Regions from separate parts of the Akkermansia sp. GGCC_0220 genome, predicted to be linked through region 3. Evidence: riboswitches for the same ligand, from Rfam matches in the RefSeq annotation. Region 3 holds a riboswitch; each other region holds the start of a gene.
The links. A riboswitch is a leader RNA that binds a small molecule or an ion and turns the genes downstream of it on or off. The one in region 3 is predicted to bind cobalamin.
Positions count from the first base shown of each region.

Region 1 (3,276 bases), on a different contig from region 3:
CCGGTTCAGGGCGCGTTCCCCGTCCGCCCATGAAGGCGGCTGTTCCAGCACGGCCCGCGCCGCAGCCGCCGCAAAGGCGTTCACGTTCCACGCGGGCAGGGACTGCCTCAGCCGTTCCGCCAGCGGAGCGGCGCAGACGGAAAAGCCGCACCGGACGCCGGCCATGCCGTAAAATTTGGTCAGGGAACGCAGGACCACCAGGTTGGGCAGAAGGGCCGCGTCACGGAGAAGCGATTCCGTTCCGTCCGCATAATCAATGAAGGATTCGTCAATAATCCAGATGACTCCGGGGCGGTCCCGCACGGCCTGGCGCAGGGCCGGAACGTCCAGCAGGCCGCCGGACGGATTACAGGGATTCGCCAGGAAAACGGCGCTTCCGCCTGCGGCCTGTTCCGCCGTCAGGAGGGGAGACGGAATGAAGGAATTCCGTTCCTCCGTCCGGATGGAAAGAACGTCCGTGCCATGGCGCAGGCAGGCCAGCCTGTATTCGGAAAAAGCGGGTTCCGGAATAACGGCCCGTTTCAATTCCAGCGCGCGCGGGAGGGCGTGAATCAGTTCGTTGGCTCCGTTGCCGAAGGTGAAGCAACCGGAAGGCAGCCCGTAATGAACCGCTGCCAGTTCCCGCAGCTCCGCCATGTCCGGGGAGGGGTAGGGAACGGCTGCATCCATGGCCTTCCACAGCGCGGAGGCAATGAACTCCGGCATTCCCTCCGGCCTCAGGTTGACGCTGAAATCCAGAATCTCCCGTTCGGGCCGTCCGGCGTCCGCCGCCAGGGATTTTAAATCTCCTCCGTGTGAAAAACTGTTCATGCCGTAGTAGTAGAGACCGGAATTCCGGACGTCCGCGCGTGCCGGGAAAAGGAAGGAAACGCCTTGAAGAGACGGTTTTTCCGGGAGTTGGGAACTCCGCTGAAAACGGAAATCCTTCCCCGCTGCGGGAAGGAGGGTGCAAGGCGCGTCATGGGCGCATCATGTCCTGTTCGCGCCGGGGGTGACAAGACAAAAATGGAGAACTCCGGTTGGAAAAACGGGATGGCGCGCGGCGGCTGAAAAAAGGAAGCGTCCATAAAGCGGCGGAATGTTCAAAGAAAAATTTTTTTGGCTTGTCATACCGGTCTCTTTGGTATTTCATCCGTCTCATGAACCCTTATGGGAAGGGTTACAGACCTCAGGGACGCCCGTAGCCGGGCAGGAAATAGATTGGGGAATACCGGTGTGAATCCGGAGCGGTACCGCCACTGTAAGCGAGCCTGTCTCGCAAGCCAGAAGACCAGCCTGTGGGGTTGTCCAACTGTTCGGCGAGTTACCGAACGTAAGGCACCACAACCATGCTTTATACGAAGAAAGCCCTTCAGATGGGCGCTATTGCCGTTGGCCTTGCCGCATTCGCAGGCCAGTCCTCTCTTGCCGAGTCCGCTAAAAAAGAAGACTCCAAGCCCTCCGCCAGTTCGGAAACCATGCAGGTCATGCCGGAATTGACCATGGCGTCCCACTTTACGGGCGTGCCGTACAACCGGTCCGGGGTATCCGTTTCCATCATCAATCCGGAAGAATTCCAGAAAGCGGGCATTGAAACCCTGACAGGAGCCCTTTCCCAGACTCCCGGCGTCTTCACGCTGGACGGCGGCGGCACCTGGCAGCGCGGTTCCGTGAGCAACACCGTCATCCGCGGGATGAACAAGGAAACCTACACCCTGACCATGGTTGACGGCATGCGCATCAGTGATGTCAACATGTCCGGCAACAAGCTGCTGGGGATCACCAATCTGTTTACGGTGGGCAATGTGGAAGTGGTGAAGGGCGCCCAGGGCGCCGTCTTCGGTTCCGGCGCCATTGGCGGCGTTGTCGCCATGGACACCCCGGAAGGGGAAGGCGATCCCGTGACCAGGATTTTTGCGGAAGCCGGTTCTTTCCATTCCTTCAACAGCTACGCGACTTCCTCAGGCAAGATCAAGAAGCTTTCCTACTTTGTGGGCGTGGGGTTTGAATCCACGGAGAACGATCCCACCATTTATCCGGCCATTTATGACAACCGGAAAGGCATGAACGACTTCCGCCAGTGGCAGGAAGCCGTGCGCCTGGGCTATGACGTCAATGACAAGGTGAAGGTGGGCTTTACCTACCGCCGTCTGGACTCCTACTTTGAATACCCCACCCCGTATGTGGATTACGACCAGTGGCCCGCCGTGACGGACCCCCACCTGTACAACACGGAAGACAAGAACCGCAGCAATCTGGTGACGGGGCGCGTGGATGCGGAAATTACCAAGCTGTGGTCCACCAGCTTCATGATCGGGCATTACAACATGGATTATTCCGCGCACACGCCGGGCTTCGATTTCCAGCCCAACGTGATGCGCAACCGCCGCTTCCAGACGGAATGGCGCAATGCTCTTACGTGGAACAAGGAATGGAAGACGGTCGCCGGCATGGCCTGGGACCGCTCCGACTACATGAGCGAAAACAATTACGTGGCCAAGGATGAATGGCAGAGCACGCTTGCCTTCTTTGCGGAGCAGATGTGGGCGCCCACGGACAACTTTGACGCCAGCGTGGCCCTGCGCCTGGAGCATGATTCCGTCTGGAACAACCACTTCACGTGGCGTTATTCCAATTCCTGGAAGGTGACGGGCAAGGATTCCCCCACCCGTATTTTCGGTTCCGTGGGTTCCGGCTTCCGCGCCCCCACCTACTTTGAACAGTACGCCGCCAATTACGGCTACGTGGGCAATCCGGACCTGGACGTGTCCAAATCCCTGGGCGGAGACCTGGGCGTGGAACAGCGCCTGGCGGACAACCATTACGCTTCCGTGACGGGGTTCTGGACCCGCATCAACGATGAAATCGGCACCAGGAGCGTAGGTACCTGGCCCAACTCCTACACGACTTACGACAACTTCTCCCACGCCACTTCCTATGGCGTGGAAGTAGCGTTCAAGGGGCAGTTCAAGGATGCGTGGAACAGCGGCTATTATGCCAACTACACCTTCACGATGCCCAAGCGCGACTCCATCGGCAACTATGAAACCGTCCAGATGGCCAATACCGCCCGCCACACCATCAACGCGGAGGTTTACACCTCTCCGGTTGAAAAACTGACGGTCGGCTTCGGTGTAACCTCCGCCATGGGACGCACGGACTACAACTATGCCCGGCTGGACAACTTCTTTACGGTGCGTTTGTTCGCCAGGTACCAGGTGACGGACAATGTGGCGCTCCATGTGCGTGTGGAAAACCTGTTCGACCAGAATTTCATCATCACGAATGACTATAACT
Region 1 covers NZ_JABFCI010000001.1:80,494-83,769, reverse strand. Annotated here, with positions in the region: gene HJW02_RS00335 (cobyric acid synthase) at 1-810, opposite strand, end outside; cobalamin riboswitch at 1,147-1,294, shown strand; gene HJW02_RS00330 (TonB-dependent receptor) at 1,329-3,276, shown strand, end outside.
Region 1: linked by a shared signal. The riboswitch ahead of HJW02_RS00330 (TonB-dependent receptor) and the one ahead of HJW02_RS09660 (ribonucleoside triphosphate reductase) in region 3 are both predicted to bind cobalamin.

Region 2 (3,276 bases), on a different contig from region 3:
TCCGGACAGCAGCGTAATGGTATCCACGGAGCCTTCCGCTCCGGAGCCGCCCAGTTCCCAGATGCCGCTGATGGAAGCTCCGGCGTGGACGGTGACGTTGTCCGCCGTGTTTTCCGTGGAGAAGCCGGAACCCGTATTGGACCCGCTGTACAGGGCATACCCCGTTGCTTCGTCCCCCGTCGCCGTTGCTTCAATGACGCCGGTGGAACCGATGGTCGTCGTGATGCCGGCTCCTCCCATCAGGGCCGCCGCCGTGCTGCCGGCAGTTGCCGCTCTGACGGTTCCGTTGATAGTGCCGGTGGTCAGGGAGAATTCCGCCAGCAGCCCGTAGGCTTCCGCAGCTCCCGTGGAGGAGGCGGAGATGAAACCGCTGATGTTTCCCACGGACAGGGAGCCCGTGGAACGTGCCCCGGCGGCCGTTCCGGCCATGGCTTCCGCCCGGATGGAGCCGCCCACATTGCCGATGGTAATATTGGAATGGGTCTGGTAACCCCCTTCTTCTCCGGCGAAGAGGCCGTAGGCGTCCATGCCGTTGGTCGTGGCGGTAACGCTTCCCGTTGCTCCCATGTCGCCCAGCGTGATGTTTTCCCTGGCTTCAATGCCGATGGCGGAAAAGTCCTCGCTTTCATCATTGGAGCCGGAGGCTGCGGTGATTTGACCGTCCAGCCGGGTAATGTTCACCTGCCCGTAGTTGGACTGGATGCCTCTGGCTCCGTAGCCGCCGGCCGTCGCCGCGGAAATGCTGCCGGTGGAGGAAAAGGTGCCGATGTTGACGTCCTTGTAGCGCGGGCCCTGGTAGTCCATGGTATTTCCGTAGGCATACAGTCCCCTCGCATAGTTTCCTGTTCCCAGGTCCACGGAGATTTTGCCGGCCATCGTTCCAATGTCCAGGCGCCCCTGATAGGCGTAAATGCCATTGGAGGAGAAATTGGCCGTGATGGAGATGAGGGCGTCTTCCGTGATCGTTCCGATGGAGAGTATTTTCCCGTAGCTCCGGATGCCGGTGGCATTCGTTCTGGCTGCGGAGATGTTGAATGTTCCTGCCAGGGTGCCGATGTCCACATTGACTCCGGAGGAGGTGTCAATGCCGAAGGCGTTGTTTGCCGTGGAGGAGACGTTGAATACGGCATCCCCGGCAATCGCGCCAATGCTGAGGGTGCCTGATTTTCCCCAGATTCCGCGCACGTTGCTGGAGCCTGTCACGTTGAATGTGGCGGAGACCGTTCCCAGGGCCGCATCTGAGGCGGTTCTGGCTACAGTGGCGTCATAAGCGCCGGCCAGGTCTTCCCTGGCAGTATCCTGGGCATGGACCGTTCCCAGCATGCCGAGGCAGGCCAGGGTCATAGCCACAGCCTGCATCCGGTGCCTGGCGTGGCACGGTGTTTTTTCAGGAGTGTTGAACATTCCGGACTTCAAGGAGGCCGGACCATCATAGTCTGCTCCGTTCAAGCGGAGCGTGTTGGATGAATGCATGTGTATGGTCTGAATGCCGGAATACTCGCCGGCGGTTCATAAAATACTTCGGGGCTGGCGATCTGGCTCATTGCAGGTTTTTAAGCCGTGCAATATACAGTGGCGGTACCGCTCCGGATTCACACCGGATTCCCCATCTATTTCCTGCCCGTACCACGGGCTTCCCGGAAGCGCCTCCCGTAAATCATGAAGGCCCGGCCAACATACCACAGGGGCACGGAACGGTCAATCTCCGGCGCATTTCTTTATGTGAAAATGCGCAGACCGTTGAAATTCAAATCTTTTTTGCCTTCGCCCAGTTACATGGAGGGGAACCGTCCCTGGACGTCCTAACGTTTTTTCACGGTCAGGGGAAGCCCTGCCACCATGAAGTAAACTTCGTCCGCGCTTTTGGCTAGAAGCTGGTTGGCGATGCCAAGCCCGTCGCAGTAGTGGCGCGTTTCCGCGTCCGCCTGGCTGATGCCCATGCCGGTTTCAGAGGAGACCAGAACCCAGGGCACGGGGGATTGGGGGATAAGTTCCTTCAAGGCCTCTATTTCCTCAATCAGCGCTTCCTGGAACGGCTCGTAGTCCGTAGGGTCCTTCTGGGCGTACAGGGTATTGGAGGCGAGCAGGGTGACGCATTCCAGAATGACGCCGTCCACCTGATCCAGCAGGCCGGATTCCCGGACGGCGGCGGCCACATGGCGGGGGCATTCCAGCGTAAGCCAGCTTGCCGGGCGCCGTTCCCGGTGCTTGCGCACGCGGTATTCCATGGATCCGGCTCCGGGCCACACCTCCGCCGTGGCGACGTACAGGATTTTTTCCCCGAATCCGGCGGCTATCTGTTCGGCGTATTGGCTTTTGCCGCTTCTGATGCCGCCCAGGACGAGCGTCATGCGTGCAGGATTGGCGTCAGTGTTTGGAGATGTAGCGTTCATGGGATTCCAGCATGGCCTGGTGGGAGTTCAGAAAGTCGTCCAGGCTGAAGACTTCCAGAGTGATGAGGGGGGAGAAACGGATGTCCCACATGGGGTGGAGGATGGCGTCCAGCGTGGCGGCGGCCATGTGGTGCAGGGATTTGTGGTCCCGTTTTTCCAGCCCGTGCAGGTGGCACATGCGTATGTCCGGCAGCCAGAGCGGCAGCAGTTCTTCCGGCCGCAGGCCTTCCTTCCAGACATGGCCTATGTCAAAGCAGCGGGAATGGGGCGTGGCGGAGACCAGCTTGTCCAGGTAGTCGGTCGGGTGGCGTTCCAGGTTTTCCAGGGCCAGGCATTCCGGAGCGGGCAGATGGGGCGTGATTTGCTCCAGGCTGCGGAGGATGCGTTCCGTTTCACGCTCCGTAAGATGGGGGCGCATGTCCGGGCCGGGAATGTGGTCCGTAACCACGTGCATGACCCACGTGTGGGGCTCCAGTTCCCGGGTCAGGTCAATGGCGCGGATGATGTTTTCCGTGTAGCGGCGCCCTGATTCCTCCGTGGCGAAGCCGCCGTCCGTGGGCAGGTGGACGTTCCACTTGACCCCGGCGTCCGCGGCGATTCCGGCCAGCTCCCGGATTTCCGCCGGGGTAATGAGTCCCTCCCCGTGGTCTCCGGCTTCCAGCAGGAGCAGGGCGATGTCATCCGCGTAATGGACGCATTCCCTGATGGCGGGGACGTAGTAGTCCGGGATGATGAAGGAGGTGCAGCCGATGTTGAGGCCCGGGACGCGGCATTTGTGCGGAGTTTTCATAAGGTGCAGAAGGTGAGCAGGACGAGCCATTCCGTGCATTCCACGGTGCAACCGAACACGTCCCCGGTGACGCCTCCCAGGCGGCGGCGGGCA
Region 2 covers NZ_JABFCI010000001.1:88,234-91,509, reverse strand. Annotated here, with positions in the region: gene HJW02_RS00365 (autotransporter outer membrane beta-barrel domain-containing protein) at 1-1,404, opposite strand, end outside; cobalamin riboswitch at 1,508-1,646, opposite strand; gene HJW02_RS00360 (bifunctional adenosylcobinamide kinase/adenosylcobinamide-phosphate guanylyltransferase) at 1,803-2,393, opposite strand; gene cbiR (cobamide remodeling phosphodiesterase CbiR) at 2,368-3,183, opposite strand; gene cobS (adenosylcobinamide-GDP ribazoletransferase) at 3,180-3,276, opposite strand, start outside.
Region 2: linked by a shared signal. The riboswitch ahead of HJW02_RS00365 (autotransporter outer membrane beta-barrel domain-containing protein) and the one ahead of HJW02_RS09660 (ribonucleoside triphosphate reductase) in region 3 are both predicted to bind cobalamin.

Region 3 (3,276 bases):
ACGTCAAACACGCGAAGGGCGGCGGCATTCCCGGAAGTTCCGGACGTCCAGGGCACCGACACGGTTTCAGCAGGACGGAACTTGGCCAGTGGGTTCGTGACGGTTACAGTCTTTCTCTGCGGATGGTCCCGGCCAATGACGTATTTGCGCAGTTCGGTGCCGGCCATCAGGTAGGCGCCCGCGCCGTATGCTTCCGTATCCTCCCCGGAATAATGGCCCGGCTTGTCGGCAATGGGCTGCACCCAGCCCAGCGCGCCTTCCGCGTTGACGGAATCACAGGCGGCCTTCCACGCCCTGCGGATGACGGGAAGATATTCATCCGCATCCAGATACCCCTGGTTCACCCCCCACAGCATCCCGTACATGATAAAGAGGGTGCCGCTCATCTCCTTCAAGGGGGGCTCTTCCGGGTCCAGCAGGCTGGCGTGCCAGGAACCGTCGGGCGACTGGCATTTTTTCAGGGATGCCGCCATACGCTTGAGCAGATCCTCATAAAAGGGGCGGGAAGGCCAGTCCGCGGGCATGTCCTGAAGAATAAGCGGCAGTCCGGCAATCACCCAGCCGTTGCCCCGGCTCCAGAACATCTTTTTCCCATTAGCCGCCGGAATGGTGAAGTAACGGGAATCACGGAAAAACAGCCCTTCCTTCCGGTCAAAAAGATAGTCGCAGGTGAGCTTGTATTCCCTGTCCATGAATTCCAGATACCGGCGGTCTCCGGTATAGGCCGCCAGCTTCACGAACACGGGAGGGGACATGAACAGGGCGTCCGACCAGCTCCAGCGGTCCTGGCAGCCGGGAGTCCCGAACTGGAGGGAAGCGGAGGAGGGCCGGTTCATCACCCCGTCCAGCACGGCGCGTATTTTCTCCGCCGCAGCGGTATTTCCGTCTTCCATCGCCATCTCCATCCAGGCGTGGCCCACGGCGTGATCGTCCGCATGGTAATGCCGTTTCAGGGTTCTCCATTCCTGTTCCCCTCCTGTTTTCCTCAGCAGCGGCAATCCCGGCCCTTCCGGGACGGCCAGGCCATACTGCACCAAGCCGGAATAAAAGGCGCCGTAGGTCCAGTGCAGCGGCGAGCGTTTTCTGGGATGCTCCGCCTGCCATTTCGCCACCAGGCGGAGATTATCCCGGATGGTCTTTTCATTCCAGTCCGCGGGAGCGCCGGAAGCGGGGCTCCCCGCAGAAAGCGCGGGAAGAACCAGCAGAAGGAAGGATTTACGCCATCCGTTTTTTGAAAAGGAAAAGAAATTCATTTGACTGGTACGGAAAAAGCCGCGCTGAAATTTCTCCGTGAGGAATGAATCTTCCCTTTTCGGCCTGTCCCGTTTTCCCCCGGTTCCCGGAAAGGGGAGGCAAGGGCACATATGGTGCCATGACGGAAGGGAATGCCGCGTTATCAACCATTCCCCGCAGCATATATACAACATATTGTATCATTATAAATATTTAATACATTATTTATACATTTTCCTTGCGGGGGTTCTCTTTCTGTGGTTCATTGCGTTTCAGCGCAGGTAACGGAAGACGGTGAAAATCCGTCGCGGACGCGCCGCTGTAACCGGTAGACGATGGACCGGACACTGACTGCCAGCAGTCGGGAAGTCCCCATCACATGTCGCACCGGAAGCCAGAAGACGACCTGATGCCCCCGTATCCCATCCCGCGGACAGGATGAACATACGCACAGGTCCTCATCGTGCCCCTTGTTAAAAATGCACGCATGCGGCGGCCCCTGCCTATGATTTTTCCAGGCTTTTGCCCAGGCTCGCGGATGAGCGGTCATCATCCCTTCCAAGCGAGACACCCACCATGGCAACAAGCATCATCAAGCGTTCCGGAAAAAAGGAACAATACCAGGGCTACAAAATTGAGGAAGCCGTCAAGAACGCGTTCCACAGCTCCGGCACCGCCTACAACCGTTCCATTTACGAAGAAGTGGAAGCCAAGCTGAGCCATCAGGACTGCGCGCATGTGGAAGAAATCCAGGACATGATAGAACGCGCCCTGTTCCGCTGCGGATACTTTGACACGGCCAAGACCTTCATCACCTACCGCTTCCTGCACAAAATGCAGCGCGAACAGCTCGGGGGCCTCTATTCCGGCAACACGTACGTGGACTGCAAGCAGACGGTGGAGGAATACATCGGCCAGAGCGACTGGCGCATCGCCGCCAACTCCAACACCACGTATTCCAACGCCGGCCTCATCAATAACACGGCGGGAAAGGTGATTGCCAACTACTGGCTGGACCAGGTTTATTCCGCACGGGAGGGGGCCGCCCACCGGGAAGGGGACTACCACATTCATGACCTGGACTGCCTGACCGGGTACTGCGCCGGGTGGAGCCTCCGCAACCTGCTCAACGAAGGATTCAACGGCGTGCGCAGCCGCGTGAACAGCAGGCCTCCGCGCCACTTCCGGGAAGCACTGGGCCAGATGGCCAACTTTCTGGGCATTCTGCAAAGCGAATGGGCCGGAGCCCAGGCCTTCAGCTCCTTTGACACCTTCCTGGCGCCTTACGCCTTCAAGGACCAGGCGGATTTCACGCGCATCAAGAAGGACATCCGCAGCTTCGTCTACAACCTGAACGTGCCCTCCCGCTGGGGGCAGTCCCCCTTCACCAACGTCACGATCGACTGGACCGTGCCGCGGGACCTGCGGGACCAGGCCCCCTTCAGCGGCGGGGAGCACCTCTTTGAAGGGGTGGAGGACCCGGGCCTGCTCTCCCTGGCGCGGGAACGCGGCGTGAACAAGCTGACAGAGCTGACCTACAAGCATTTCCAGAAGGAAATGAACCTGATCAACAAGGCCTTTTACGAGGTGCTCACGGAAGGGGACAGCACGGGACAGCCCTTCACCTTCCCCATCCCCACCGTCAACATCACGGAAGACTTTGACTGGGAAGGGGAAAACGTGCCGCTCCTGTTTGAAAACGCCGCCAAGATCGGCTCCTCCTACTTCCAGAACTTCATCGGCAGCCAGTACACCGTGAATGAAAACGGGGAACGCGTGCCGGACGAACGGGCCTACAAGCCGGACGCCGTGCGCTCCATGTGCTGCCGCCTCCAGCTGGACCTGCGGGAGCTGCTCAAGCGCGGCGGCGGCCTCTTCGGCTCCGCGGAAATGACCGGCTCCATCGGCGTGGTGACCATCAACCTGGCCCGGCTGGGCTACCTGTTCAAGCAGAACCGGGAAGCCCTGTTCGCCCGGCTGGGGGAACTGCTGGACCTGGCCAAATCATGCCTGGAAAAGAAAAGGGCCTTCGTCCAGGAGATG
Region 3 covers NZ_JABFCI010000013.1:25,819-29,094, reverse strand. Annotated here, with positions in the region: gene HJW02_RS09665 (glycoside hydrolase family 88 protein) at 1-1,253, opposite strand, end outside; cobalamin riboswitch at 1,461-1,658, shown strand; gene HJW02_RS09660 (ribonucleoside triphosphate reductase) at 1,810-3,276, shown strand, end outside.